Nitrosospira lacus: one gene and its partner. The protein of the gene in region 1 interacts with the protein of each later gene in a pairwise test. Links are inferred from orthologs where the notes say so. Each region holds a gene or a part of one and is shown on either strand. Other genes may lie near its edges.

Region 1 (15,573 bases):
GCATATTCAGTGGCTTCCAGTCCAATGCAATAAGGCCGGAATGCATTGTGTCGCTACGATCGGCGGGAAGGGAAATAACAGCGCCCAGGAAATCGCGAACGATAAAATCGTAGCGCATGCGTAAGGCTGTTTTATCTGTGATTTGCCACACTGGTGACAGTGAGAAACGGTTGGTGGCGATATAACTACTGGAAAAGCGCTGAAACTGAGAAAGTTGGAACGCAGACGCAGTTTGGAAATTGGAGAGCTCGCGCGCCCAACTCATGGATATGCGGGTTTTGGCGGTTGGAGCCCAATTCAGATTGAAATTGCCCACGAACCCGGAAAAATCGCGCTGGGGAAAGTGGGCATGGTTACGTTCGAGATGACCGGCACGCGCATCGATGGAAGTCTTGCCGGTAATAAACCAAGCTAACCGTACTTCATGTTCCAATTCGTCGAAACGGGTATCGAAGAGCTCGCTTGAAAGCGGTTGCGGCCGCTTAAAGAATTCACCCAGACCGCTTCTTACCTTGTAGGTCAGCGAGCTGCCAGAGGGAAAGTCATAGCGAATGCCACCTTCGACGGAACGCACTCTGTTATCAAAATCCTGCACGGTAAGCCGGCTGTTCTTGCGCGTATCTTGGGAAATACCACCGATAATGCGCCAGCCCCCATTGATTTCGAAGACGCCATCGAAACGGATATTGTCATCGGTACGTAAATTGCGATTGGTAGAGTTGGCAAATCCAGTGAGGTCGGCAAAGTTGTTAAGCACCTCCCTGTGGCCACTGCTCAACTTACCGTGAAGATAGGGGGTTAGATACCAATGCCAGGCGGCCGTATAGTTTTTTCCGATAAAATTAAGGAAGTCAAAAGTATTATAGCGATTATCGACGATACTGCCATTAAACTCGAAGCGCTGCATCGAATAAAGCTTGTTCACGCTGAGCGCGACCGATGAGGTTACGATTTGATCAGATCGAGAGGGTTGTCCGAGCAAGGTAACCGGGTTGACAAGGGGCGATAAACGGAAAACATTGCTATCGTACATCAGCATGCTGCTCGCGGTTACATTGAACGTATCTCCCGCATCGGCACTGGCATACTGGACAGTCAATGGTAACAATATGAAGGCGGCAATCGCGAGCCAAGGACGGTTGCAACGGGAAAGATTCAGCAGCAACATTTTCTTAATCGGTTTTTTTATCTTTCCGGGTACAAATAATACCGCAATGGGTATTATGCTGGCTGCAAGAAGGTAACGGAGGCGTTGCTCACAGACAATAGCCCATAGGAGCTATCGGAGAGACCAAGCGTCTGAGTTCAATACGCGGCGCGATCCCTGAAGACCACCATGATGGTTTTGAGGATGATGTGCAGGTCAAGCCGCAGCGACCAGTTGCGCAGGTAGTCGAGATCGTGGTCGATGCGCGCCTGCATCTTGTCGAGCGTCCGTGTTTCGCCGCGGTAACCGTTGACCTGGGCCCAGCCGGTGATTCCGGGCTTGACCTTGTGGCGGATCATGTAGCCCTTGATCAGGTTGCGGTAGATCTCATTGTGCGCCACGGCGTGCGGGCGGGGCCCGACGATGCTCATGCGCCCCTGCAGGACGTTGACGAACTGCGGCAATTCGTCCAGGGAGCTCTTGCGCAGAAAAGCGCCGATGCGCGTGATGCGGCTATCTCCCTTTTGCGCCTGGCGGATCGATTCGCCATCTTCGCACACCCGCATCGAGCGGAATTTGTAGACCAGGATTTCCTCTCCATCGAGGCCGTAGCGGCGCTGCTTGAAAATGACGGGGCCGGGGGAATCCAGCTTGATGGCCAGGGCGATGATCAGCAGAAGCGGCGAGATCAGCGCCAGGATGAGCAGGGAGAGAACGATATCGCTGGCGCGCTTGATGATTCCGTTGGAACCGGTGAAAGGCGATTCGCACACGGAGATGACCGGGGTGCCGCAAACGGTGCCGCTGCGGCCCTGGATAAGATCGGTGATGAACATGTCGGGCACGAAGTAGATGGAGGCCGTGGTGTCTTTCAGTTCGTCGAGCACATGGAGGATGCGCGGCTGCGAGGCCATCGGCAGCGACAGGTAGATGTACTGGATGCGGTTTTCCTTGACGAAGCCGGGAAGCTCGCGCAGCCTGCCGAGCAACTGGCTGTTTGCGGCCTGGTTGAGCCGGTTCGGGCTGCGGTCATCGAAGAAACCGGACAGCTCGATTTTTGAGTAGCGCGTCTCGTGAATGCGGCCGGCCAGCGCGGCGCCTTGATCATTCATGCCGACGATGATGGCGCGCTGCGGCGGCCCTTGCAGCATCAGCAGGTAAGGGGCGGTGGCGCGCAGCGCCAGATGAGCGCCGATCTGGCTCAGCGGCGCCACCCAGAGCCATGTGATCAGCGCCTCGCTGGAGAATTCGTTCATATAGCCGGTGGCAACGCCCAGAAGAAGCAACAGCAAAACCACCCAGAACCAGCTGTACAGAACGTCGAAGACCAATCTTTTAATTGAAAATTGCAGGCGCGAAGTGCCGGGGAAGGTGATCGAAAACACGATTACCGCGAGAATCAGGTAGGGAGGCGGCAATCCCCCTTCAATGCGGGTGCTCACCAGCCAGAGCGAAAGTATCAATGCCGCAGGGTCGAGAATGGACTCGACAGCGCTCAGCATGTTGTTGCCAAGCGGCCCTTTGCTATGGGTGGAAACCGTGGAAGCAGAGAATACCGGATTGGCTTCAGCCATGGCTGAGACTGCGTTCTATCTTCGATACGGCCTGCATCCGGTTATAAACGTCAAGTTTCTTGAAGATGTGCTGCAAATGGTTTTTTACGGTGAAGGCGCTGATGGACAGGATACTGCCGATCTCGGCATTGGTTTTGCCCATCTTTACCCAGTTCATGATTTCGCTTTCACGCTCGCTTAGTCCGTAGTCTTCACTTTCCGGAGAATCCGCCAGAAGTACCCCGGCGCAAGGGGGGTGCGCCAGGGGTGCCACGCGGCGTAATGCCGTGTCCAGATAAGGCAGCAGGATTTCCATTGCACTAAGCGTGGAGCTATCGAATTTGTCTTGCGAGCTGAAAATCACGTAAAGACAATCATGACGTCCGCGTTTGTCGCTGATGCCATGCAGCACCGAGGAATGCATGCCCTGCAAGGCTTTGCCAAAAGAGGATGGCAGGCCGCCCTCTTCATACAAAGCATTAGGTCGAACGCTCGATGCGCAGGCCATTCTCCCCAGTTCATCCCACCGATTATAGAGTTTCCGCAGCAACGGTGATAGATCTTCCGATTCCAAGTGTGCGGTTCTAATCCCAGGTAGCGCGGAAACGATATCGTGCCGGATAAAATTTGAGCCAAAATCGCCCCAGGCGGCAAGCATGATCTCATGAGGCAGATAATGCTGAACTTCTCCCTGTAACCATCTGAACAGGTCAAGGTGTCCGCGCACGGTGATCCCTTCCTGGATAATACGGGCGTAACGCTGAAGATGATCAGAAGAAAGTGAAGAGAAGAAACTCATAATCGTGATGTTTGGTCAGCTGCTTGGTTTAAGAAGTTGGGCAGATTGATTCTTCGACGCAAAAGCCGGTATTCCACTGGTTCATGTACCTGACTCAAAGTATGAGAAAGCCATGGCGCCGAAGGAATGTTGCACCATCACTACTGCGTGACAACAACTACCTTATTCAGCGGATCGTCATCGCTGCCGAAGAAACCTTCTGTTCTTGATAAAAATTCTCCAGGCTGCGCGGACGGCGGGCTTCGAACCCATTTTGCACGGTAACACCAGGAAACCATATTTAATATTTCCCCGTTGGAGTGTCCGTGCGATAACCCACATAACGTGGGATAGCGAGGAAGAATCCTGTCTTGACAAGATAAAGCACGATTCATGCCATGTTTTTTAACATTAAAAATCAATTAATTATCAAATGATACCAGGGCCATGTTGTCGTCAAACAAGGTAGATTTCTGGCCACCACATAATAACTATCTGTTTATAATGGAATTTTATTGTCGCTAAAGAGCGACAAATAAATTTATTCGGGAAATGCCACCAATGGGTTGGCATTTCCCAGGATTGCGACGTGGTAACAGTCTCTTATGTAGCAGGGTTACCCGCCTCAACGGCATGCGATGGAAGCGGATTGAAGAAAAGCAAGGTTGCTTAGCGAAATGAATTACCTATTTACCAGCACATTGCCAACGAATTCAAGTCAAGGCTTAATATATGCTGAACAAGTATCTGATGCTTGGAAGCATCTTCAGAGAAACCACTTAAGCGCACCTATGGAATAAATAGCCCGATAATCGGTATCAGTCCATCGGAAGATAGGGCTAATGGGTTACCATGCATCCGTCTCTGGGTTAGAGGGGGTGAATGGGGGCTACACCTGTGTATTTACAATAGTAAAGCTGGGGGTTTTTGGTGTCCAGGGGAAATTGTGCAGACGTCTGCAATACCTAGGACTTTTGAAACTCGCACTCAGACCATGTAGCAAGCTCGTCAACGATCAGCGAAAATTGCTTCAATTGCTCAGTATCCAGCAGCGAGGCCTTTAGGGGATGTGGGTTTTCATTAGGCTCATATACAAGGGTCGATACATCCATGTGTTGGTCAAGCTCATGGGAGTAAGTTTTGAATATGGTCTTCTGGTATTACCTCACGATCAAGTCCGGTTAAGCCGTCGCGACAGAACACGAACGCTGTGGTGATTGATTGAACGTCGTCCGAAGCGTGTGGCAGCATAAGAGCGCGCCTAGCGTCTCTAAAGCTATTAGCCTGGTGCTCATATTTCAAATGGCTCTCTCTCATAACAACGGGTTACAAACCGGTTACATTTTATAAATAGGGTTATAAAAAAAGACCTGCATTTCTGCAAGTCTTTGTTTTTATGGGGTGGCTGATGGGGATCGAACCCACGACAACCGGAATCACAATCCGGGACTCTACCACTGAGCTACAGCCACCATCCGAAAATAACCGCATAGCCTGGAATACCATGAGCTAGAAGATAGCTTATGGCGTGCCCGACAGGAATCGAACCTGTAACCCCCAGCTTAGAAGGCTGGTGCTCTATCCGGTTGAGCTACGGGCACCACTCAAATCGGATTTCGCCCCACATTAGCATGAATTGGTCGGGGTGGAGAGATTTGAACTCCCGACATCCTGGTCCCAAACCAGGCGCGCTACCAGGCTACGCTACACCCCGGAAAGGGCGTTACTATACCTTTCCATCCATGAAAGGTCAATTTATGGCCTTCTTCCACCAGAATTATCGTGGACCCGGAACCGCGCCTGAACATATGGCTCCCTGATGATATGCAAATGTTGACCTTGAGGGCCTGCCGGGCGCTGCTTCTCAGTTCTTCATTTTATTCCGTTCGATCAGCGCATAAGCCGAATGATTGTGGATGGATTCAAAGTTTTCTGATTCCACCACGTAGGCATCTATGCGCGCATCTCGATCCAGGACCACAGCTACGTCGCGAACGGCATCCTCGACAAATTTGGGATTGTCGTAGGCCTTTTCGGTAACGTATTTCTCGTCCGTACGCTTAAGTACTCCGTACAGCTCGCATGACGCCTGGCCTTCGGCGATTTTTATCAGCTCCTCGATCCAGACAAAACTGTTGATGCAAATCGAGATCGACATATGGGAGCGCTGGTTGTGAGCTCCGTAAGCGGAAATTTCCTTGGAACATGGGCATAGGCTGGTCACCGGTACAATGACCTTCATGGTGAACTTGTAGCTTCCTTCACTGATTTCACCGATAAAGGTCACCTCATAATCCAACAGGCTTGTTATTCTGGAAACCGGCGCCGCTTTGTTGATGAAATAAGGAAAGGTCATTTCGATACCGCCGGATTCGCTTTCGAGCTTCTCTACCATGGCTCGCAAAATATTTTCAAACGACTCGACGGAAATTTCCCGCTCGTGGCTGTTGAGTATCTCCACAAAGCGCGACATATGCGCGCCTTTCATATTATGAGGCAAATTTACATACATATTGAATAGGGCCACGGTATGCTGTTTGCTGCCATCCTTGTCTTTAATCGTCACCGGATGACGGACGGCCTTGATACCTGCCCTATTGATTGCGATACGCCGGGTATCCAAGACGCCTTGGACATCCGCAATAAGAAAATTCATGTCGTTCATGATACCTGCCTTCCAAAAAGGGACGCCTGCGGATCAGGTAAAATGGTTGAAACGGTGGAGTTTTAACTACCCGGGAAGTCTTGATCTGACCGATCTGACGATTCCTGTCTTATCCAGCCCGCAGTCCGCCAGCATTTGCGAAGGATCGCCCTGGTCTATAAAAATATCCGGCAATCCCAATTGCAGCACCGGACCGGCAAAACCCCTGCTTTCAAGGGATTCCAGGACCGCGCTACCCGCGCCGCCCATCACGGTATTCTCTTCAACCGTCACCAATAGTTCGTGACTCGTTGCCAGAGAGGCAATCAGGTCTTCATCCAATGGCTTGACAAAACGCATGTTGACAACGGTCGCGTTTAATTCTTCCGCTGCTTCCAGACAGGGTTTGAGCATGCTGCCAAAAGCCAGAAGTGCGATTTTCTCCCCGTTGCGGCGAATCTCGCCACGTCCCACAGGGAGTACCTGCATATGTTTTTGCGGCGCTATGCCGGTTCCCACGCCACGTGGATATCGTACTGCGGTGGGCGTATCCATTTGAAAGGCGGTATAGAGCATCTGACGGCACTCGTTCTCGTCGGACGGGGTCATCACGGTAATATTCGGGATACATCGCAAATAGGTTAAATCAAAACTGCCGGCATGAGTGGGACCATCCGCACCTACCAATCCGGCGCGGTCTATGGCAAACACTACCGGCAGGTTCTGGATCGCGACGTCGTGAATCAACTGGTCGTAGGCTCGTTGCAGAAACGTTGAATAAATGGCCACTACCGGTTTCATGCCGTCACAGGCCAAGCCCGCCGCGAAAGTGACCGCGTGCTGCTCGGCGATACCGACATCAAAATAACGATCGGGATATTCCTCGGAAAATCTCACCAGCCCCGAGCCTTCACGCATCGCCGGTGTGATTCCGATCAGGCGCTCATCCAGTGCCGCCATGTCGCACAGCCACTCCCCGAAAATCTGGTAATAGGCAGGCTTGCCGGCAGCCTTGGGAAGGATACCTGCCTCTGGATTAAACTTGGCTACACCATGGTAGAGAATCGGATCATCCTCCGCCGCCTTATAACCGGCGCCTTTGCGCGTTACTATATGCAGGAACTGGGGGCCGTTGAGATGTTTTATGTTATTGAGCGTGGTCACCAATATGTCAAGATCATGACCGTCGATGGGACCGATATAATTGAAACCGAATTCTTCAAATAACGTGCTTGGCGTTACCATCCCCTTTACGTGCTCTTCCGCGCGTTTGGCCAGCTCCAGCATCGGTGGCACCACACCCAGCATTTTCTCGCCAGCACGCCGGGCCGTCGCATAGAATTGTCCCGACATGAGCCTGGCCAGGTAATTGTTAAGCGCCCCTACCGGGCGCGATATCGACATGTCATTGTCGTTGAGTATCACCAGCAAATTAGTGTTCATGGCGCCTGCGTTGTTCAATGCCTCGAACGCCATGCCAGCGCTCATCGCACCATCGCCGATAACCGCTACTACGCGCCGGTCCTTTCCTTCCCTTTGCGCCGCTACCGCCATACCGAGCGCGGCGCTGATGGATGTACTGGAGTGCGCCGTACCGAATGCGTCGTACTCACTTTCATCACGTCGCGGGAATCCTGCAACGCCGCCTTGCATGCGCAATTTGCTCATGCCTTCACGACGGCCGGTAAGAATCTTGTGAGCGTAGGTCTGGTGACCAACATCCCATACCAAACGGTCATGAGGCGTATTGAAAACATAATGCAATGCAATGGTCAACTCGACTGTGCCGAGATTCGACGACAGATGTCCTCCTGTTTTAGCTACTGATTCAACAAGGAACTGGCGCAATTCGTCCGCGAGCTGCGGCAGCAGCTTGCGTTCCAGCCTTCGCAACTTGGAAGGGATATTAATGGTGTCAAGCAGTGGATACATTTAAACCCTGAAAAATGTTGTATTCTTTATTGTGGCAAACATCAGCTCAAAACTCCCGATGAATGATGAAATCGGTTAGTTGCCGTAACCGTCCCGCTGTTGCGCCAAAAATCTCCAGTGCCTGATAGGCGTCGCGCCGCAACTCCTCGGCCAGCTCACGCGCCTGGCTGCTTCCGAGGATACTTACGTAGGTGGGCTTGTTGTTTTCGGCATCCTTGCCCGCGGTTTTACCCAAGGTCGCCGTGCTAGCTTCAGCATCAAGCACGTCGTCGACGACCTGGAACGCAAGACCGATACATTTGGCGAAATGATCAAGACTTGTCAGTTGATTCTCATTCAGACTGGTGCCGCAATAGGCGCCGAGCATTACCGCAGCGCGTATAAGCGCCCCGGTTTTATGAATATGCATAAATTCCAGCTCCGGCAGACTCAATGTCTTGCCAACGCTGGCGAGATCAACCGCCTGTCCGCCCGCCATGCCCCGCGAGCCCGCTGCTTGTGCCAGCTGCCTGATCATTTCCAGCTGCATTTGGGGGCTATCCGTCAAGCGATATTCAGCCAGCAATTGGAAGGCCAGGCTTTGCAAGCTGTCGCCCGCCAGCAACGCGGTGGCCTGATCGTATTCTACATGGCAAGTAGGTTTACCCCGCCGCAGCACATCGTCATCCATGCACGGCAGATCGTCATGCACCAGGGAATAAGCATGGATCAACTCCACCGCCGCCGCCGCAATCGTTACACGCTCTTCGTCCGCGTTGTTCAGCTCTCCCGCCGCGAACGCAAGCAGCGGACGTACTCGCTTCCCGCCACCCAGAACGGTATAGCGCATGGCGTCATGCAGACGCTCTGGAGGAACATCTGCGGCGGGAAGTAAGGTCTGCAGGGAAGTTTCTATGCGTACCTGGCGGCTCCTCGCCCAATCCTGGAAATCAGCGATCATCGATACCGGGCGGGGAGAAATTTTTCAGCGTATCAGCCTCAAGGAGACGCACCTGTTGTTGCGCATCGCGCAGCTTGGACTGACAATATTGCAGCAGCTCTGCGCCCCGCTTATGGGCTGAGAGCGAAGCTTCGAGCGGCATTTGTCCTGCCTCCATTTCGACCACGATACTTTCCAATTCCGTCAATGCCACTTCAAAACTTTCTGGCCGCGAAAATTTGACGGGTTTAGCAGGCTTTGTCATGATAAGCACAGTGTCACAGAATAGATGCGTCCGGGAATTTGCAAAAATAACGCAATAAGCAGGGTCAGGTCAATTAAATACATGAAACTTTCTTCAGCAGCGTCTTTTAGTCGAGATTATAGGCGTTTTAGAAAAGATATCACGCTCTTCCGGCTTGACTAGTTGCGTTTCTTCAGCAAATGCCGGGTTTTTTTGCATGGCAATCGTCTTTTTTGAATCCCCTTGAGAAGGAAAGTACCTGATATGTCCAATCTTGTTGATGTTTCCCAACTGGCGCAAGCAACCACCCCGCTGCCCACCGACTGGTATCTCGACCCTCGTATCCTTGATTTGGAAAAACGCCTTCTATTCGATCAGGGGGCAGGCTACGTGGGCCACGAAATTATGCTGCCGAACGTCGGGGACTACTATGTGCTGGAGTGGATGAATAGCGCCAAGGTGCTGGTACGGAACAAGGATGGCATTGAATTATTGTCAAATGTATGTCGCCATCGACAATCACTTTTACTCAGGGGACGCGGCAATACCCGGAATATTGTTTGTCCCGTGCATCGCTGGACTTATGATATGAATGGCACGCTGCTGGGAGCCCCCCAATTTTCCGAGAATCCTTGCCTCAACCTGGACACGACATCCTTACAGAGTTGGAATGGCCTGCTATTCGCGGGCAAACGGGATGTAACACGCGACATGGCTCATCTGGGCGTCCTGAAGAATTTCGATTTTTCCGGCCATGTACTGGAGCGAGTGCTGATCGAGGAATATGCCTGCAATTGGAAGACTTTTATCGAGGTGTATCTGGAAGACTATCACGTCGAATCATATCACCCGGGCTTGAGCAACTTCGTAAACACCGCTGAATTGAAATGGGAGTTCGGCGAGTGGTACAACGTGCAGACGGTCGGGATAAATCATGGACTCACCCGCGCCGGCACGCCGGTTTACGCCAGATGGCATGAACAATTGTTGCTCCAGACCAAGGGGAGGACACCGGCCTACGGAGCAATCTGGATGCTCTACTATCCTAATATCATGCTGGAATGGTATCCTCATGTATTGGTTATCAGCACGTTGTTGCCGACTGGGACCGAGCGTTGCACAAACGTGATCGAATTCTATTATCCCGAGGATATTGCCTTGTTCGAACGCGAGTTTATTGAAGCCGAGCAAGCTGCCTACCACGAAACCGCCGTTGAGGATGATGAAATTTGCAAACTGTTAACCGCCGGCCGCCGCGCACTATATGAGCAGGGTACGAATGAAATCGGGCCCTATCAATCGCCCATGGAAGATGGCATGGCGCACTTTCATGAATTTCTGCGCCGGGAAATTGGATCACACATTTAATTCCGGCTTATTGAATTTATTTATCATAAGTGACTTGACCCATGATTACGATTGAAGAAACCGACAATCTCATAAGCGTTGCCGTTTTCGGTGAATTCACCCTAGCTGATTATAAGGAATTCGAAGAGCAGGTGATCTACAAATCCCGGTCGGGAAGCCGGATGAATCTTCTGTTGGATTGGCGCGACATGCTCGGCTATACCGTCGATGTCGCATGGGAAGACATCAAATTCATCCGCGAGCATGGCAGCGAATTCAATCGGATTGCAATTATCACCAATAATCAATGGCAGGCTTGGGGCGCCTGGGTATCCAATCTTTTCATTGATGCAAGCATCAGGGTATTTAGCGATTACGCCAGCGCGAGGGCATGGGTAGTTGCTTAACATTGTTTGTCTTCGTGCTTAACGAACGGAAGAAAGCCAAGAATGAAAGGGCGTGACAGATATCCACCCGAAATCCTTTAATCCGGGTTCCGGAATCATCACAAAAGTGGTCGATACAATCACGCGTCCAGTCCCTTCTATCCAAATGTGATTTCATGGCAGGTTCTTCATCTGCACAATTTCTGTTGATTATTGATTAATTAACTATGAAGAAAATTTTTGTTGCAAAAAAACGACACATTTCTCCTCCATTCTCCAAAATCTCTTTATATTGATCCCCAACTCGTCCAAAATGGAACCTGTTACTCTTATATGCGACAGGTGGGGGCTCATAAATATCTCAATGTCATTTCAAATACCGAGAAACTGGCGCTTTATCCGTCTTTTAAGGACTATATGAGCAGCAGCCAATATTGCCTTGACAGAGAAATCCGCCATAATATAAGCTCGGAAGTTAATTTTATTAACACTTATGATTGTATTAGTGAGTACTTGTTATCACAGTAATTATTCTAGGTATTGAAGGAAAAGATTAAAATTTCAAATCAAGCCGTGAATAGATTAACAACCACAACCAGTGCGTATCCGACCGGAATCCTTTACATTATAAAAAAATGACTAGTCCCATTAATTTGGAGGGGAAGACCTTGAGTTCAACAATAGCGAAGTTGAACGCTCCGCTAACGCAAGCGTTTAATCCTCAATTGTCAGGCGAGTCGCCGATAGCAATAACTCCAACACCGACTTCCAACACCCAAACTCAGAGATTAGCTGATTTTGAGACATTAACGGCTGCTTTAGAATACGCGGCGTCAGGGAATGCTGGATATAACTTCTACGATGCCAAGGGGAATTTACGCTCGGTCCTTTCCTATCAGGCGCTAAGGCAAAATGCCCGTGTTTTGGCCCGGCGTTTAGCGGGCCTTGGCCTGGTTCATGGTGATCGCGTAGCACTTATTGCCGACACCACCCCCGAATTTGTCGAATTATTTTATGGGTGCCGCTACGCGGGACTGATTCCTTTTGCAATGCCGGTTCCGGTCAACCTTGGCAGCCACACGGTGTATGTTCAGCAGCTCCGGGGAATGCTCGAGGGCGGTCAGGCAAGTGCAGCATTGGCCAATGCAGACTATATAGGCTTTCTTGAAGAGGCTGCCGAGGGATCTCAAGGGTTGAGATGGGTGGGTACACCTGAGCAGCTGGGAGAGCTCCCCGCTCCCGAGATGTCGCTGAAAGCAAATCATCCTGACGAAATCGCCTATCTTCAATTTACCTCAGGCAGCACTCGTATTCCGCGCGGAGTCATCATTACCGAGCGGGCCTTAATGAGCAATCTGCAAGGAATTGTGCGTAATGGCCTGGAGATACGTTCCGGTGATCGCTGTGCGTCATGGCTGCCCTTTTATCATGATATGGGGCTGGTGGGAATGGTCATGGCACCCATGGTGGCGCAAGTTTCGGTCGACTACCTGGCTACCCGTGATTTTGCAATCCGGCCTCTGCAATGGTTGCGCTTGATCAGTCGAAATCGTGCTACCGTCGCATTTAGCCAGCCATTTGGCCTCAAACTTTGCACCCTGCGAGTTCGTGATTCGGATCTGGAAGATCTTGATCTTAGCAGTTGGCGTGCGGCGGGTGTCGGTGCGGAGATGATCCGTCCGGATACCTTGAGAAATTTCGCTGAAAAATTCGCCCCGGCGGGTTTTGACGCACGAGCCTTTCTACCGTGCTACGGACTGGCTGAATCGACGCTAGCCGTTACCTTTTCTCAGGTTGGCCGTGGCTTTCAAAGCTTGCGGGTTGATGCTGGCACGCTGGTAGATAAAAAGATGGCGGTCCGCTTACAAGCGGAAGGCAGAAAATATAGCGAATTTGTAAATTGTGGCCGCCCCTTGCCCGGGCATACCGTCAAGGTTGTGGACGATGCCGGGTTGACTCTGCCTGATTTGAGAGTAGGCAGCGTATTGGTATATGGTAGTAGTATTATGACGGGCTATTTCAATAATCCGGAGGATACTCAAAAGACTCTCCGTCCTGGTAACTGGCTGGATACCGGCGACCTTGGCTTCCTTTTTGAGGGAGACCTGTATGTTACCGGGCGCCGTACGGATGTCATTATTGTCAATGGACGTAATATCCGTGCCCAAGATATCGAAGAGCTTGCCGAACAGCAACCGGAGGTGAGGGCCCGTGAAGCATCCGCCTTTGGTATAACCGATGCCAATGATGTTACGACGATCGTATTGGTTATAGAGTGCCGCTTGACCTCCATAACGGATCGGCAGTCTCTTACCAGCCGGTTGCAACGGCTGGTGTATATGGCATTTGGTGTTAATTGTCTGGTTGAGCTAGTTTCGCCACACACTTTGCCCCGTACCTCATCCGGCAAACTGTCGCGTTTTGCGGCGCGCCAGGGTTTCATACAGCGGACAAATCTGACAGACCAGCTATCTGCCGAGTCCGGGGACAAATAACCGGCATATGTCGGGCTCATGGGTGGCAGTGACCGGAGCCACCGGCTTTATTGGTAGCGTACTTTTAAAATCCCTGATCAAAGAGGGATGGAAGATCAAGGCATTGGCCCGCCACCCTCGTGCCAATGATGAGTTTACGCAATGGATTGAAGGTGATTTAGACAATCTGGATGCATTGCGGAGTCTCGTTGAAAATGTTTCTGCTGTCGTACATTGCGCAGGCCGGGTTCGAGGCAGTTCCCTCGAGGATTTTATCGCCACCAATGTCGAAGGCACGAGCAACCTTGTGCGGGCTTCAATACAGCAGGCCTCGCCGCCTCGCTTTCTTCTTATTTCTTCTCTGGCTGCCAGGCAACCGGAACTTTCTTGGTACGCAACCAGCAAGCGCATGGCTGAGCAGTTAGTGATTGACCATTCACATATCATGCCGTGCGCGGTTTTCCGTCCGACCGCGGTGTATGGCCCGGGTGACAAGGAAATGAGCCCGCTCTTCAGAGTCACACAGCGTGGCATATTACCCATGGTGGGGAAAGCTGCTATGCGCTTTGGCTTATTGCACGTCAATGATTTGGTGGACGCTATTCTCTGCTGGCTCTCGACCCAGGCTCCCGTCAACGGCGTCTATGAACTTGATGACGGACTGCCGGGGGGCTATGACAGCCAAACTGTCGCAGCCATTGCGCAGGATGTCTGGAAACGGCCGGTCCGCTGTCTCTTTTTGCCGGCACCACTCGTTTCGCTGGTCGCTAACATTAACTTGTGGTCGGCACAGATACTGCGTTACTCGCCGATGTTAACCCCCGGGAAAGTTCGAGAACTACAACATCCGGACTGGGTCTGCGATATTACGCCTCTAACCCAGGCGCTTCCAAATTGGCGACCTCGCGTTCGCCTGCGCGATGCCTTACCTCAGGCAATATGATTTTCTATAACAATCAGATCGATTCAGAGTTGAGCCATGTCTAACGATTACAGCGATATCCTTCAGAAACTTTGTCATCATCTTAGGCAGTTTACTGGTCCTGAGGTGGAAATTACGCCGCAGACTGATCTCATTAATCAGCTCGCTATTGATTCTGTCAAATTATTGAACCTGATTATGGAAATCGAGGATGAGTTTGATATTTCCGTGCCGCTGAACGCTCTCGCGGATGTTCAGACGGTTCATGAACTTGTAAATTTGATTCACCAGATAAAATTGGGCAAATAATGAGTTTGCTGGATAAACTGGATGCTGTTGCCGCAGCGAGAAAGGCCTTGCTACCCGAGGGTGTTGATGTTTTTGGCATACCCATAGGACAGATTTATTCTGCGACAGAGGCAAAAATCGGTGATCGCCGCATACTTTTCCTGGGCACGAACAACTATCTCGGACTGACCTTTGCGCCGGAATGCCTGCGAGCGGCGCACGAAGCGCTTGAAAGCGAGGGCACCGGTACCACGGGTTCGCGCATGGCCAGCGGAAGTTATGGCGGGCATCGTGCGCTCGAACGAGAGTTCGCGAATTTTTATAACTGTCTGTCATGCATTGTTTTTACAACGGGTTATCAGGCAAATCTCGCTACCATCTCTGGCCTTGCGGGAGCTGGTGACGTGGTGCTCATTGATGGCGACTCTCATGCAAGCATCTATGACGGATGCCGCTTGAGCGGAGCCGAGATAATCAGGTTTCGTCACAATGATATGACGGACCTGGATAAGCGTCTCCGCCGCCTGGGAGAGCGCTCGCGCTCGACACTGATCATTGTCGAGGGTATTTACAGCATGCTGGGCGACCGGGCGCCGCTGGCAGACATTGTCAGATTAAAAGATGCCTACCACAGCACCCTTCTTCTCGACGAGGCGCATTCTCTCGGAGTTCTGGGCCGGACAGGCCAAGGTTTGGTGGAAGAAACCGGGCTCATTGGCGGAGTCGATTTCATCACGGGTACCTTCAGCAAAAGTCTCGGTGGCATAGGAGGCTACTGCGTAAGTAATCATCCCCAACTCGATCAGTTACGCTATGTCAGCCGACCGTATATATTTACGGCATCACCCTCACCGGCCACCATCGCATCGACGCGGGCAGCACTCAAATTACTGCATGACGGTACCGGACTGCGTGAGCAGCTTTGGAAAAATGCGCACC
Region 2 (15,515 bases), 840 kb from region 1 along the record:
GAAAAAGCCACTGCTTCATTGCTGAGCTCCTGACAGACGGGCCCCGACCAAAAAACCGATATCACCTCCCCAACAAAACAGAGACTTGCAATAGCGGGGGACAAAGGTCACATTGAATTCATGTCACCAAGTTTCTTGGATTTAGCAAAAATTCGCAAGAAGTCTGCCACTTTCCTCGGCGACACGATGACCGCTGTTCACCTGAATGCTTTTTCATAAGCTGCGCACTTCCTGCTGAGCGGAGTAGAAACATCCCGCGATTCATAACAAAACAAATCATAGACTGCTGCGAAATCGGATTATCGGCCGGCACGAATAGGAAACCTGGCGCCGGCAATTTTAATTATTGGTAATACAACCATGTGTGGCAGCGTACCGACCAAATCCCATCTTTTCATTAGCATTTTTTAGTTACCGGTTCGCTTGAACCAAAAAAACCGTTTCCAGATCACTTAAGTCAAGGGGTGAAAAATGCCAAGAAAAAAAATGCTCGCACTCTCCGGGTTATTCAGGCCCTATGGTAAAAAGATGGCGGATGCTTCATGGTTTTTACCCATCATTGCAATCGTTCTATTTCATCCGTCCATTGCCAGCGCCGCAATACCTGATGATTCCTATATTGCGGGGTATGCTGCAGGGATTCTCAAACGGGATTTCAAACTCGATTTCTCTTCCCTTGTTGTACGAAATGGCGTTATTACTGTACCCGTAGGTGATTTAACGCCTGAAGACCGGGTACAAATTTTGCAGATATTATCGGAAATCCCTGGGGTTACCGGTGTGACAGCGCTGGAAGGCACCGACAAGCAGGTTATGACCGCAAATCCCCAAATCACGCAGGCAGCAGATAAAGGACTGGCGAGCACCAATCAGGAGGTTATAGCCGATTCTTCAACGCCTGGTATCCGGAGCACTCCCGAAGGTTCACCGGAAACAGTTTTTGCGACAGGCTTTCTACCCACGGGTCATTTGTTTAAACCATTACTGGCTGATCCGCGGTGGGCTCACTTCTCAGCCGCCTATCGCAACTATATCGGGAATAATATTGATGGAAATAACAATGGGGCTGTCAGTTTCGGTGAAACGATACCGTTTTATCGGGCCAATCTGGGAAAGTCCACCGTGCAATGGGAGACAGGTCTTCAGGCCGGCGTCTTCAGTGATTTTAACCTGGATGCACGCTCATCCGATCTCATCAATACAGATTTTATTGCATCGGTTTATGCGAGCGCTCGCGCGCGTCAATTCTCTGCTTTTGGACGTATCTTCCATCAAAGCTCACATCTTGGCGATGAGTTCCTGCTGCGAACCAGATTGGAGCGCATAAATCTTAGCTATGAGGGGGCTGATCTAAAGCTTTCGTACGAGCTTCCATATGGAGTGCGGGTTTACGGTGGAGGGGGTGGTATTTTTCATAAACAGCCATCGACAATCAAGCCTTGGGTAATCCACTATGGAATAGAATTCAGAAGTCCTTGGCGTATTGATTTTGCGGCAATGCGGCCGATTCTGGCGATCGATATGAAAAACTGGGAACAAAACAATTGGAACATCGACGTATCCGCCCGAGCCGGATTCCAGTTCGATAATTTCCAGGCATTCGGGCGCAAGCTTCAGTTCCTGGTGGAATATTTTCACGGCAATTCTCCAACCGGCCAGTTTTATAGGGAAAGGGTCGAATATCTGGGTATCGGAGCGCACTACCATTTTTAAGTCCAATATATATGGATGAATGAAGGACGAGGAAATCTTTCTCGTCGCAGGTTACTGGCAAGAGGCACGTATAAAGCGGCAGGCGTTATACTAGATGCTGGAAAAAGGTTTCAACATCTAGCGCATGCCCAACATCATCATTCGCAATTATCCGCCGCATGCCTTCGATGCGCTCCTCCGATACGGCTTACATCCGGTATTGGCTCGCATCTACGCCGCACGTGGCATCGAAGAGCCTGATCAACTCGACGTAGCACTGTCGCGACTGATTCCATTTGAGCGCCTCAAGAATGTTTCCATCATGGCGGCACGCCTGGCCGACGCAATCCTTGCCCGGAAGCGCCTGTTGATCGTTGCCGATTATGACTCGGACGGCGCCACTGCTTGTGCTGTTGGCATACGTGCGCTGAGGAAATTTGGCGCAACGGTGGATTATCTTGTTCCCAATCGTTTCGAATATGGTTATGGTCTCACGCCGGAAATCGTACGGCTTGCCGCCGCCACCGCGACCCGCCCGGACATCCTCATAACGGTAGATAATGGCATCGCCAGCGTGGAAGGTGTAGCGGAAGCCAATCGCCTCGGCATGCAAGTGTTTGTGACCGACCATCATCTGCCCGGGGATGAACTGCCGGATGCCGCCGTTATTGTAAATCCCAATCAGTGCGGTTGCGATTTTCCCAGTAAGCACCTTGCCGGGGTAGGAGTGATATTTTATCTGATGCTGGCGCTGCGAGCGGCGTTGCGTGCCAGAGGAATATTTGCGCCTCCACAAAAAGAACCTAATCTGGCCAGCCTGCTTGATATTGTCGCATTGGGTACCGTGGCCGATGTGGTGAAACTTGATGAGAACAATCGTATTCTGGTGCGGCAAGGCCTGCAACGCATCCGCAATGGACTTGGCTGCGCGGGTATCAACGCCCTGCTGCAAGTCGCGCGGCGTGATTTCCGGCGGGCCTCCGCCTACGAATTGGGTTTCATGCTGGGGCCGAGATTGAATGCCGCGGGACGGCTCGACGATATGGCGCTGGGTATTGAGTGCCTCATCACCGATGACGAATCTCGCGCCTCGCAAATTGCTTTGCAACTGGACGCGCTTAACCGTCAACGCCGGGAAATCGAAGCGAATATGCAGGACAGCGCGCTGGTCATGCTGGAGACCGCGCTTTCCGCGCAGGATGCGCCTGATACGGCGCAAATCGCTCCTGGCAAGACTCCGAAAACTCATAGCTTGAGCCTGTTCGATCCCGGTTGGCACCAGGGCGTGATCGGTATACTCGCTTCGCGCATGAAGGATAAATTTCACCGCCCCGTTATTGCATTTGCACCTGGCAGCAATGGTGAAATAAAAGGTTCGGGAAGATCCATTACGGGATTCCATCTGAGGGATTCACTGGATCTGGTCTCCAAGCGTTATCCTGGCTTGCTGCTCAAGTTTGGGGGTCACGCGGCGGCGGCGGGACTGACGGTACGTGCCAGCGATTTTGAAAAATTTCGCGATGCTTTCGAGCAAATCGCACAGGCGTTGCTTACCCCTGCTGATCTCACGCTTAGTATCGAAACCGATGGCAGCCTGGGTGAATCCGAATTGAGTCCGGAGCTGGCGCGGCATCTTACGGAACAGGTATGGGGACAGGGCTTCACCCAGCCCGCGTTTACTGCCCGCTTCCGGGTGGAAACGCAGCGCATAGTGGGGGAGAAGCATCTGAAGCTAAAACTGAGGAAACAGGAAACGCAACCCGCAGAGCCGGGATTGAACAAATCAGGTCTTCTCTATGACGCCATGTTATTCTTCCATACTTCCCCGCTTCCGGAAACGATAGATGCTGTTTACAGGCTGGAAATGAATGAGTTCAACGGCGTCTCCGCCCTGCAATTCATTCTGGATCATTGGTTTCACCCTGAATCCGATCCAAAAGTTGAAGCCTTATCATTGGCTTCCTGAAGCCAAGAACCTTGATGCGCGCCCATTTTACATTCACCCCTCGATCTTGATCAGCTGTTGATCACCTTTTCCTGCAACGGTCAGCCAGCCACCGTGTATCGTGATGAAGAAACCAGGCTGATAACTGACGTATAAACTTCTTTTCAATGTAGAGCGATGGCGTTTATCATTCGCTGCCCGTTGACAATAGATAATAGTATCCGCAGATGCCATTCAAGCTGACGATTCCCGCGCCCAGATCAACAATTCGCTATCCCCATTTTCACGGTTCTTGCGATGCGCTCGCTCTCGCCCAACTGGCACGGCAGGCAAAACCGGTAGCGATTATTACGGCGAGCGCACTGGCCGCACAGAGATTGCTGGAAGAAATACCTTTTTTTTCACCCGAACTAAGAATCCATCTGCTGCCGGATTGGGAAACACTGCCGTACGATACTTTCTCACCCCACCATGACCTGATTTCCGAACGGCTCTCCACGCTTTATCAGCTCATGAGCGGCGCTTGCGATATATTGATCGTCCCCGTCACCACTGCGCTATATCGTATGCCGCCGCGAGAATATCTCGCCGCACATACCTTTTTTCTCAAGAGGGGAGAAACGCTCAATTTAAGCGCGCTGCGCAGCCAGATGACTCTGGCGGGCTACACGCATGTCACCCAAGTGCTTTCACCGGGGGAATATAGCTTGCGTGGTGGCCTGATCGATCTGTTTCCGATGGGCAGTCCGCTGCCTTACCGCATTGATTTACTGGACAACGAAATTGAAACTATCCGCACATTCGACGTGGATACTCAGAGAAGCGTCTATCCCGTCAGCGAAATTCGATTATTGCCTGCGCGTGAGTTCCCTTTCGACGAAGAGGGCCGCGCTTGTTTTCGAAGCAATTTCCGCGAAAAATTTGAAGGCGATCCATCAAGAAGCCGCATTTACAAGGATGTAAGCAAAGGTGCCGCGCCTGCGGGTATCGAGTATTACCTGCCGCTCTTTTTCGCCCATACTGCGACACTGTTCGACTACTTGCCACACATGACACCGCTATGTCTTCACCATGATATCTACCCCGCAGTCGAGAATTTTTGGCACGACACCCAATCCCGTTATCAGCTGCTACGCGGCGACCATGACCGGCCGCTCCTGCCACCGGGAGAACTGTTTGTCACGACGGAGGCTTTTTTCGGCGCGCTAAAACCTTATCCTCGTATTGAAATCCCATCCGAGACTCAAGGCTCGAATCCCAATATCCAGAATTTGACCCGTTCGCTGCCGCCCCTGCAAATCGACCGCCGCGCTGATAATCCCGCGGAAAGACTTGCTGGATTTATTCCGGAATTCGCCGCCAGCTTCAAATTCCCCGCAGGGCGAACATTGCTGCTGGCGGAAAGCCTTGGCAGACGGGAGCTAATCCTCGATCATCTGAAGCAATATGGGTTATCTCCCGATATTTGCGATAGCTATGCACAATTTCTGACGAGCACCCAGCCTTTTATGCTCAGCGTTGCGCCGCTGCATAACGGATTTATACTTTCCGCTGAAGGCATGGCCTTCATCACCGAGAGTGAACTCTACGCAAGGCATCTGCATGGCCGCCGTGAACGTGATTCGCGCAAAACCACAGCGGTGGGTGATGCAATGCTGCGTGATCTCTCCGAAATCAAGTCCGGGGATCCAGTGGTACATGAACAACATGGTATCGGCCGTTATCTTGGACTGATAAGCATGGATGTGGGAGAAGGCGCAACAGAGTTTTTATCGCTTGAATATGAGGGGGGAGACCGGCTTTATGTACCGGTTTCGCAACTGCATCTTATCGGGCGATACAGCGGGGCGGCGCCCGAAGCGGCACCACTGCATAAGCTCGGCAGCGGCCAATGGGACAAAGCCAAGCGCAAGGCGATGCAGCAGGTGCGCGATACCGCCGCAGAACTGCTCAATCTGTATGCCCAGCGTAACGCTCGCCTGGGTCATGCATTTGGCTTCAGGCGGCATGACTATGAAGCCTTTGTCGAAGGCTTCGGCTTCGAGGAAACACCCGACCAGGCGGCTGCGATAAATGCAGTGATCGAGGATCTGACTTCAGGGCAACCGATGGACCGGTTGATCTGTGGCGACGTGGGTTTTGGCAAGACCGAAGTGGCATTGCGCGCTGCCTTCGTCGCTGTTGCCGATGGCAAACAGGTGGCAGTACTGGTGCCTACCACGCTACTGGCCGAGCAACATTTCCAGAATTTTTCCGATCGCTTCAGTTTGATTGCGGACGAGTGGCCAATAAAAATCGCGGAACTGTCGCGTTTCCGTTCAGTCAAGGAGCAAACCCAGGCATTGAACGGGCTGGCCAGCGGACAAATGGACATTGTCATCGGCACCCATAAACTGATCCAGAAAGGGGTAAAATTCAAAAACCTGGGTCTGGTCATCATTGACGAGGAACATCGCTTTGGCGTGCGTCAGAAGGAACAGCTGAAGAATCTGCGCGCTGAAGTTGATGTCCTCACCCTTACCGCGACACCTATTCCCCGCACCCTTGCGATGTCGCTGGAGGGCCTGCGTGATTTTTCCGTGATTGCCACCGCGCCACAGCGGCGGCTTGCAATCAAGACTTTTGTCAACCGTTTTTCCGAGGGGGTCATCCGGGAAGCGTGCCTGCGCGAACTCAAACGGGGCGGCCAGATATATTTTCTGCATAACGAGATAGGCACTATTCAGCCGATGCATGACAAGCTTGCCCGATTGTTACCGGAAGCGCGCATACAGATCGCTCATGGACAAATGCGTGAACGCGAGCTGGAACACGTAATGAAGGATTTCTATCAACAGCGTTTTAATCTGCTGCTTTGCACGACCATCATCGAAACCGGTATTGACATCCCCACTGCCAATACCATCATCATCAATCGCGCGGACAGATTTGGCCTCGCCCAATTGCACCAGTTGCGCGGGCGGGTGGGCCGCTCACATCACCAGGCCTATGCCTACCTTCTGGTACCGGACGACGAAGCGCTGGGCACGCAAGCCAGAAAACGTCTTGAAGCCATTCAAACAATGGAAGAATTGGGAGCGGGCTTTTACCTCGCGATGCACGACCTGGAAATCCGGGGCGCCGGGGAAGTACTGGGCGAATCCCAAAGCGGCGAAATACAGGAAATTGGCTTCAGCCTCTACTCCACCATGCTGGATGCCGCCGTTCGATCATTGAAAGAAGGGAAAGAACCCGATATCCAGCATCCGCTGGGGGTCGCAACCGAGATTAACCTGCATGTTCCCGCCCTGCTGCCGGAAGACTATTGCAGCGATGTGCATGAGCGCCTGGTACTGTACAAACGCTTGGCCAATTGCGCAAACGATGAACAACTGGATGACATGCAGGGTGAATTGATAGACCGCTTCGGCCTTTTGCCGGATCCCGTCAGAGCATTACTGGACTGCCACCGCCTGCGCATCGCCGCCAAGCCATTGGGGATCAGCCGGATAGAGGCAGGCGTTGAGTATATCCAGGTACAGTTTATCCCCGATCCACCGGTGGACGTCACCAGAATCATCGCGCTTATTCAACGCAGCCGCGAATATGAACTTTCAGGCCCCGATCGCTTAAAAATAAAGGCAAAGATTGCGGGGGTGGCGGACCGGGTAAGGCGAATAAAGAACTTGATCGTCGAATTAAGTAAATGAAAATCCAGTAAAATGAATATACATAAAACCCGCATCGCCTCCCCGTTCAATACCGGCGCATATTTCATTGAGAGTCGTTATAAGATTGTTTTCAGTGAAGAATTTCAAGCCCTCAATCGCCGCTTTCAGGAAAAACTATCCTGCGGAGTATGGCATCCCCCGTCTATTTTGATATTTTAGAAATATTTATTCACATGGTGTGGTTTAAAAGTATAAAAAGCAAAATAATGGTCTTCGCCATCATCGCCACGCTTATTCCCTCGTTGGGACTGGGATTGCTGTCGTTTCGGCAGAATGAGGCGCAAATCAGCGATAATGTCACTCGTGAACTCCGTACACTGACAAGCGATGCCAGCCGCGAAGTAGAACTCTGGATCGATAAACGCGCCCATGAGGTACGCGTATCGTCCACGTCCAGTGCGGTCATCGACGGCTTATCGGCGATTGCCCGCCCACAAACGAAAATCCGCGCGAACTCGGCCACTAAAAATCCGCAGGCCCTGGCGCACTATCTGCGTTCAGTCCAGGCAAAGCTTGACACGCTGCGGGAACTCACGGTAGTGGATGCCAACGGGCAGGTTGTCGCCAGCAGTGGGGTAACGGCCGCCACCGTAACGCTTCCAAACGAGTGGCCGCCAAACTCCCTTACGGAAGGCCTCGTGATCATACCTCCTCATTGGGATGAACGATACACCACCGCGACGCTCAGCATCGCGGTGCCGGTTTTATCATACGACAATCTGCTAATGGGTGCATTGGTCGCTGTGCTGGACCTGCGCACGTTACAGCCTCATCTGAAAAGCCCCATGAAATCGCCACCCGGCGAGGTGCTCCTGCTGGATCAGGAGGGAAGAATTCTTGTCAGCAGCCAGATTGATGCGGATAAACTGAAGCAACTGGATGGTCCGGTGCTACGACGCTTGCAGGCGCAGCCCGGCGAGTCCCTGGTCTTCCAGGGAATGACGCATCGGGAGGTTATCGGACTCGCCGACGTGCCCGAAAATCTGCCGGTCACCATAGTTGCGGAACGTGATCGCGCAGAAGTGTATAGCACCTGGGTAGAGCTGCGCGATATGTTTCTGGCGCTTGTGGGCGCGTTGGTCATAGTGGTGGCAGCGGTGGCCTTTCAATTGGGACGTTCGATTGTTGGGCCACTGCAACGGCTGATCGGCGCGGCTGACAGGATTGCCGGCGGTGATCTTGAGGTGCGGCTGACTGCGACGCGAAACGACGAGCTGGGGCATCTCACGCAGGTATTCAATCAAATGGCGGATAGGCTGCGCCACAGTCACGCCGAGATTATGGCAGCCAATCAAGCCATGCAGCAGCAGAATCAGGTGCTGGAAACGCTCTCCATAACGGATAGCCTTACCGGTTTGTACAACCGCAGCAAACTTGATGCGATCCTCAGCGATGAGCTCGCGCGTTTCAAACGCACCCATCGAGAATTTACGTTATTAATGATGGATATCGACTACTTTAAAACGCTCAACGATACATATGGCCACATTACTGGCGATGAGATCCTGACAGCGGTAGCCCGAATACTCATTCAGTCGATCCGCAGTATCGACTATGCGGCACGCTATGGCGGCGATGAATTCATTATTATTCTGGTGGAAACCTCGACGGACCAGGCGCTGAAAACAGCGGAGCGCATCCGCTCTCAGGTGGAAAACATGCGTTATAGTGCCAATGATTCGATAATTGCCGTAACGGTAAGTATCGGCGTCGTGCAGTGCCAGTCCGGCGACATGACACCTACAGCAGTATTCGCTCGCGCCGATAGCGCGCTCTATGAGGCAAAGCACGCTGGCCGTAATCGAGCTTTCTGTGTCTCCTGACGGCCTCCTGCCGGGCTCAGGAAATTGAAGCGGAAAGTAGTGTCTCGGTTCGAAGATTTGGTACGACCTTGAAGCATATTACTTGCCTACTTGCGCCTCGACCAATGTATTCAGCACCCATCCCGACAGCCGATCGGCTGTCTGAATTCGCAGCCAGTCACCCTGATACGCCTCTGCGATTATCGGGGAATCTTTCTTCACAACACCCAGCACCGCCGCGCTGAGCGCCGGATTCTGACGCAGATTGCTATTGGTCGCGGCACGCAACGGGATGGGTACCTCAAACGGCGTTATCACACGGCGCGAATCCGACATCTTGATAGCACGATTATTCTTTATCATATCGATAAATCCGCGGGCATATGCGGCATACTCCATGGCCACGACATAATTATCTTCCGCATAGGACGCGGCGGCGGTGTTCAAGAGACGCTGTGCCTGGCTCTGCACCACCTGCTCGGACTCTGTGAATTGGGATGACTTCAAGTTTTCCATGGCGACCTCGGCCTCCGCAATTGTCGAGGCGGCGGCGGGCCGTGTGGCCAACCGCCGAAGCTTCACCTGGGCATGAACAGCCTGACTGCTTGTCTCCTGCAAAGTCTTGGCCTGATCCTGCTGCCGGGCTTGTTGAACGCGGAGCTGCGCCTCTTTCTCCGCCACTATCTTTTGCAGGCGTTCGATTTCCTGTTGCTGCACTTCTTTTTCTGCCTCCTTTTCCATCAGCAGCTTTTGCATGCGTTCAATTTCCTGATGTTCCTTCAAGCCGGACTCCGGGGGGGCGACAGGCGGCGGCTCCGGCTGCGATTTCAGAAGGATACTGCATCCAATCATGTTCAAACCCAGCACCAGCAGAATTATCCAGCCCAGCACCCGCCTTGCTCCAATCTGTGGCAACCAGCATAGCCTGCCCATCTGTATCGAAAATCCTTTCACTTCCTTATCTCCCGGTTCCAATACCTAAAATACACAATGTATTATCGCGCAGTTCTCATTTCGCAGCTCAGCTTTATGTGATAGGCATCAGTACGCTAATGGACTATTTACAATAACGGTACAATATGCCCGGACTTTACCTTAACCGCGCGTTTTTAAGCGGTATTTTTTACCGCCATCACCCGGCTGGCCGCAAGTTTTGCACGGAATCTTGCCTCGACAGTATCGACACCATTCGCCAGCGCCACGCCCATGCGACGATTGATGAACGATTCCGGCTTACCGAATAGACGCAAGTCACTTTGCGGTACACGCAATGCTTCGTCCACGCCACTAAACGCGATAGCCTTCTGATCCAACTGCCCGTAAATCACGGCACTCGCACCCGGCGCGCGCAAATCGGTATTCACTGGAAGACCAAGTATGGCACGGGCATGAAGCTCGAATTCGTTCTGAAACTGACTGCACATCGTTACCATGCCGGTATCATGCGGGCGCGGGCTGACCTCGCTGAACCAGACATCGTCGCCTTTAACAAATAGTTCTACACCAAAAATACCCAGACCTCCGAGGTTATCAGTGATCTTTTCGGCAATGTAACGCGCACGTTGCAGCGCAAGCAGCGACATTGTCTGCGGTTGCCAGCTTTCCACATAATCGCCGTGAATCTGAATATGACCAATAGGCTCACAAAAATGTGTCTCGATGTCACCATTCGCATTCATCGCACGTACGGTAAGCTGTGTTATTTCGTAATCGAAATCGATGAAACTCTCGACAATTACCCGTCCCTGATCAACTCTGCTGCCACTGGCGGCGTAGTTCCACGCGGTCTCTACTTCTTCTGTACTATCAATTTTCGATTGACCCTTGCCGGAAGAAGACATCACCGGTTTCACTATGCAAGGATAACCGATGCCTTTTTCAATCGCCGCGCGCAATTCTTTCAGGCTGCTGGCAAAGGCATACGATGACGCTGGCAAGCCCAGCGTTTCAACCGCAAGACGGCGGATTCCTTCACGATGCATGGTGAGTTGCGCGGCGCGTGCTGTCGGAATGACGCGTGCTATGCCCATCCGTTCGATTTCTACCAGCATGCCGGTGTCGATCGCCTCGATTTCGGGTACGATAAATTGCGGCTGCTCCTGTTCTATCAGTTTACGCAGCCCGGCGCCATCCGCCATATTGACTACATGCGCGCGGTGCGCCACCTGATGGCCGGGCGCATTCACATAGCGATCAACGGCGATGGTTTCTATGCCAAGGCGTTGCAATGCAATAATGACCTCCTTGCCGAGCTCACCACTGCCCAACAACATCACCTTTGTAGCAGCGGGACTCAGCGGGGTACCGATAATAAGCGGTTTAGTCATGATTCACCTGTTTGAACATTTTCGTTATGAAGGGTAGAACATAAATATATCCCTATCACCATTCTCATGGCGCACGGCTATCTCATGGCACAGGGGTATCTTAGGGGCATCGTCAACAGTTGGGTTAAACAATTGACGCGCGTGGCATTCTCAGCTTACTGGAAACCTGGTATGGAAGTAAGCTGCGATTGCTGGCAAAATACGGGCTGTTAAAAAACATCAGTGTTCAAAACCACCCTCCACATTTCGGGGAGGATTGCTGCATGGGTAATCCGCTTACACCCATACCGCTCGTAAGTAGTGAGATCTCCTTATGACAATAACAAAACAGGCCCGCCGTTGAGCAACGGGTTTGAGTCCATCCATCGTACAAAAAACTTTTTTGATAATAATTGATATCTTCTATGAACCTCATTATCCAGGGCTCTGACATAGCTAACCATGATTTAAGAGAATTGGCAAAGCTTGCTGGCGCTAACCAGATCGAGCGCATCACCGGCGAAGCATTCCGGCTAAAAAATGCGAGCCAACGGGAGCACATCGCCGAATACTGTGCTGGCGCCGAACTGGACTTCGCTTTCGTTGAGCAAACGGCGCCTCTCGGGGATTTTGGCCTGGTGGCGATGGATATGGACTCCACGTTGCTTGCGATCGAATCCATCGACGAAGTAGCCGATATGCATGGTGTGAAGCCACAAGTATCCGAAATTACCCTGAGAACCATGCGGGGCGAAATCGTCTTTGCCGAGAGCTTGAGACAACGCACCGCATTGCTGCAAGGACTGGACCAGGATGCGTTGCAACGAGTTTACGACGAGCGCGTGCAATTAAGTCCCGGCGCGGAAAAGATGCTGCAACACATGAAGTCGGCGGGCCTCAAAACGATGGTCATTTCCGGGGGATTCACATTTTTTACCGATAGAATAAAAACAAAATTGGGATTCGATTATACGGCCGCCAATACACTTGAAATTGTGAATGGAAAACTTACTGGCAAGGTACTGGGTGAGATTATTGGCTCGCAGGGAAAAGCCGACGTGCTCAAACGCGTGCGCGAGGAGTTGGGATTGAAGCGGGAGCAAGTGATCGCCATCGGTGATGGCGCCAACGATCTTAGGATGCTGGAGGAAGCTGGCGTGAGTATTGCTTATCATGCCAAGCCCATCGTGCAGGAAAAGGCGACTTATGCGATCAATCATGTCGGCCTCGACGGAGTGGTTAATTTGTTTGGCTAATCTTCGCCGCTTGGTCTCGACTCTTATGCAAACCGAATTCACATCCAGATCCCCGTAGCAGGCAGCGGCAGATGGCCTCTGAATGGAGTACCATTTGCCGGCAGAGATGCTAACAGATTCATTCAGAGATTCCTTAATAGCTGAATGCGGCCTCGACAAGATAGGTGCGTCGCGGGTAGGGATGAAAAACAAATGCCTTATCATCATTCAGGTTGGTAATACCAAATGAAACCCTGCTTTTCAAACCATTCTGTAATTTGAATCGGTAGCTGGTTTTGAAATCCATGAAGAAGAAATCACTCTGGGCCCCGAACACGTTGTTTATATGATCCCGGTTATCGAGATCATTGAACGAATCACTGGTATAACGGCCCGAGAGTGAGATATCCCAAGCCTCGGTGGCATTGTAGGTGGTAAAGAAATTTGCCCGCCAATGGGGTAAACGTATGCGCTGCTTGCCAGTAAGATCAAAACTGTCTGGTCCCGGTTGACCTTGGGGTGGTAATGGATGATTCGGCGCCGTAAAGTTGATGAAAGGGCCTTTGTCTACTTTCGCATTCATCCACGTGCCATTGAACATGAAGTCAAACTTCGACCCCATGATTCTACGTTGATCCAAGATCAGTTCAACGCCGGTAGTGCTGGTCTGATCGATATTTTGAAATGCGCTTGTTGTGACTATGCCGGAGACCGTTTGCACTTGCTGGATGGCATCCTTGATGTCGTCGCGGAAAACATTCAAGCGGACATAGCCCCTCGGCAGTCCATATTCAATCATGAAGTTGTGGTGCACCCCATTCTCGGGCCTGAGGTGAGCATTGGCTTGAACAATAAAACGCGGGTCGCTAAGTGATTGATAAAGCTCTGCAATAACCGGGAACCGATGCGCCCTTCCGAATGAGTAACGAAGTTTCCACGGTCCTGGCTCATAACCCAGAGAAACCTTGGGTGAAAGCGCGGACTCGGTACGATCGGGAACCGGGGTACTTCCGACAATGCCCTTGCTGGCCGCCCACCATTCCTGTCGTGCCCCCACTGTAACGTCCCAACCCGGTAAGAAACGATATGCGGATTGGGCAAACATCGCATGGGTTGAGGTTTGCCCATCGTTGTTTCTGCCGGCTTGCAAGGGGCCACGCGTAAGGGTCGCGTAGTCCGTCAACGAGTACTGTCGGAAGTTTAAATTATATTGATCAAAATGATATCCCGTCAGGAACGATAATTTCTGATTACCGAGCACCGCAGGAGTGCTCAGCTTGAGATCGTAATTCAGCCAGCTGAATTTCTTGAAATCCTGAATCTGGCCTGTAGGATTCCCATTGGGATCGTTCGGATTGAAGAAAGCGGTGGCGCGCGTATCCTTGAGAACGTCAAAATTGCTGATTGTTGTATCGATATGCCAATTCTCGGTCAGTGCGCCGCGAAGCTGCAGACCGAGGTTCAACGTCTCACGCTTATCCGAACTGAACCCAAACCCTCTGTTTAACACATCGAAAGATGTACCATCCAGAGCGGCATTAGGCAGGATCAGGGGTTGAGACGCATTCTGAGGCCCGCCAAAGAATGTTTGCCCTGAAGTATCCTGCAAATAATTACGTGGATGGTTCTGGTTGCGTGTGCGATCCTCGTAGGCGACTGTAAAAATAGCCTGAAGTTCGGAATTAATGTCATAACCCAATTTGCCTTTGAACAGTTGAGTATTCACTTTCTCCGGCCCTGTATCGCCATAGATGATACTCGGCGTGCCGCGCGTGTCAGGTGTACGAATACCGCCAGTAACGTCCGTGAGTGGGGGAATAGGCGTCCCGGAAGGAGGCTGAGGCGCAGTAAAAGCGGGGGCTTGGCCCAATCCGGTGTTGTCAATAAAATAGGATTGCGGGTGACTCTGGGCTTCCAGGCGATTGTAGGCCAGGAATACCGACAGTTTGTCTTGAAACCGGTTGCCATAGGATACGTATTGCCGGTCGCCAATGAAGGTTCCTTTATCTGGGCCGTAAAGCTTGTACGGTTGAATAAAAAGACTGGTCTCGACATAGAACTCCTGCTTGCGTGGCATGCGCGTTCTAATATTCACCACGCCACCAATCGAGTTGCCACTGTATTCCGCCGAGAAAGGACCATACACGATATCAACGGCGTCTATTTCATTAGGACCCACCATTGACCAACGCGGAGCACCATTGAAAGAAGCCTGCAAAAAGTTATGTATCGGCAGGCCATCGGCATAAACCATATTGCGTGCTGTCGAGAACATATCCGCACCACGGATACCCAGCACACCGTTTGGATCGCCGACATAACGCTGGCGTATCTGTAAACTGGGTTGGTACTTGAGCACTTCTTCCGTTGTTTGCGCGTTCTGACGCTCGATCTGCGTTCGTGTGACGCGGGTGGAAGGCGAGGTGTAATGCGAATCACGTTCGACCTCGCCCGTCACCACCATCTCCTTGAATACCGTTTCCTTCTGGTTATCGGGCGCCGGCTTGTCCCTGCCTTTTTCGTTGGCTTTATCCTTACCCTTATTCTTCCCTTCGTCCTTGTCAGGTGCTTCGCTTACCGCCTCTTTTTCGGCAGCACCAGGAAACGGAACCGCACTCTGCGCAACCTGGCCCAAATTTTGCACCAGCGGGGTCGTTTTATTCGGCTGCACGATTAGCCCATTGATGCCGCCAGTCGACTGAAATATTTCAGCGGACGGTCTGCTTTCACGGGAACCCCTTACGGTATTTTGCGACAGAGTATTTTTTAGTTGCTCCGAATCTTCGGCCCAGACGGAAGAGACGAAAAGCACACTCGCCAAGGCG

The links.
Region 2: the proteins of EBAPG3_RS01540 (region 1) and purT interact in binary tests that used the Escherichia coli proteins (3 or more experiments, as listed by UniProt). The link is inferred for Nitrosospira lacus from one-to-one orthologs.

Annotation. Positions count from the first base shown.
Region 1 is NZ_CP021106.3:348,522-364,094, forward strand. What follows is about bases 7,048-9,899. They hold EBAPG3_RS01540 (polyprenyl synthetase family protein), read right to left. Parts: upstream 8,995-9,899; coding sequence 8,101-8,994; downstream 7,048-8,100. Other genes in these bases: dxs (1-deoxy-D-xylulose-5-phosphate synthase), read right to left, coding at 7,048-8,054; EBAPG3_RS01545 (exodeoxyribonuclease VII small subunit), read right to left, coding at 8,984-9,238; EBAPG3_RS01550 (aromatic ring-hydroxylating oxygenase subunit alpha), read left to right, coding at 9,482-9,899. Also shown: XrtB/PEP-CTERM-associated polysaccharide biosynthesis outer membrane protein EpsL, read right to left, coding at 1-1,168; EBAPG3_RS01505 (undecaprenyl-phosphate glucose phosphotransferase), read right to left, coding at 1,306-2,649; XrtB/PEP-CTERM-associated transcriptional regulator EpsA, read right to left, coding at 2,714-3,499; GTP cyclohydrolase FolE2, read right to left, coding at 5,343-6,143; more of dxs, read right to left, coding at 6,210-7,047; more of EBAPG3_RS01550, read left to right, coding at 9,900-10,585; EBAPG3_RS01555 (SpoIIAA family protein), read left to right, coding at 10,627-10,971; EBAPG3_RS01560 (fatty acyl-AMP ligase), read left to right, coding at 11,586-13,445; EBAPG3_RS01565 (NAD-dependent epimerase/dehydratase family protein), read left to right, coding at 13,474-14,367; EBAPG3_RS01570 (acyl carrier protein), read left to right, coding at 14,404-14,655; spt (serine palmitoyltransferase), read left to right, coding at 14,655-15,573.
Region 2 is NZ_CP021106.3:1,195,159-1,210,673, reverse strand. What follows is about bases 9,368-12,161. They hold purT (formate-dependent phosphoribosylglycinamide formyltransferase), read right to left. Parts: upstream 11,477-12,161; coding sequence 10,259-11,476; downstream 9,368-10,258. Other genes in these bases: serB (phosphoserine phosphatase SerB), read left to right, coding at 11,881-12,161; EBAPG3_RS05315 (SH3 domain-containing protein), read right to left, coding at 9,368-10,103. Also shown: EBAPG3_RS05345 (DMT family transporter), read right to left, coding at 1-19; EBAPG3_RS05340 (DUF1207 domain-containing protein), read left to right, coding at 472-1,713; single-stranded-DNA-specific exonuclease RecJ, read left to right, coding at 1,838-3,658; EBAPG3_RS05330 (hypothetical protein), read right to left, coding at 3,692-3,871; mfd (transcription-repair coupling factor), read left to right, coding at 3,865-7,326; EBAPG3_RS05320 (sensor domain-containing diguanylate cyclase), read left to right, coding at 7,554-9,170; more of EBAPG3_RS05315, read right to left, coding at 9,249-9,367; more of serB, read left to right, coding at 12,162-12,711; EBAPG3_RS05300 (TonB-dependent receptor), read right to left, coding at 12,845-15,515. UniProt on the Escherichia coli protein: Involved in the de novo purine biosynthesis. Catalyzes the transfer of formate to 5-phospho-ribosyl-glycinamide (GAR), producing 5-phospho-ribosyl-N-formylglycinamide (FGAR). Formate is provided by PurU via hydrolysis of 10-formyl-tetrahydrofolate.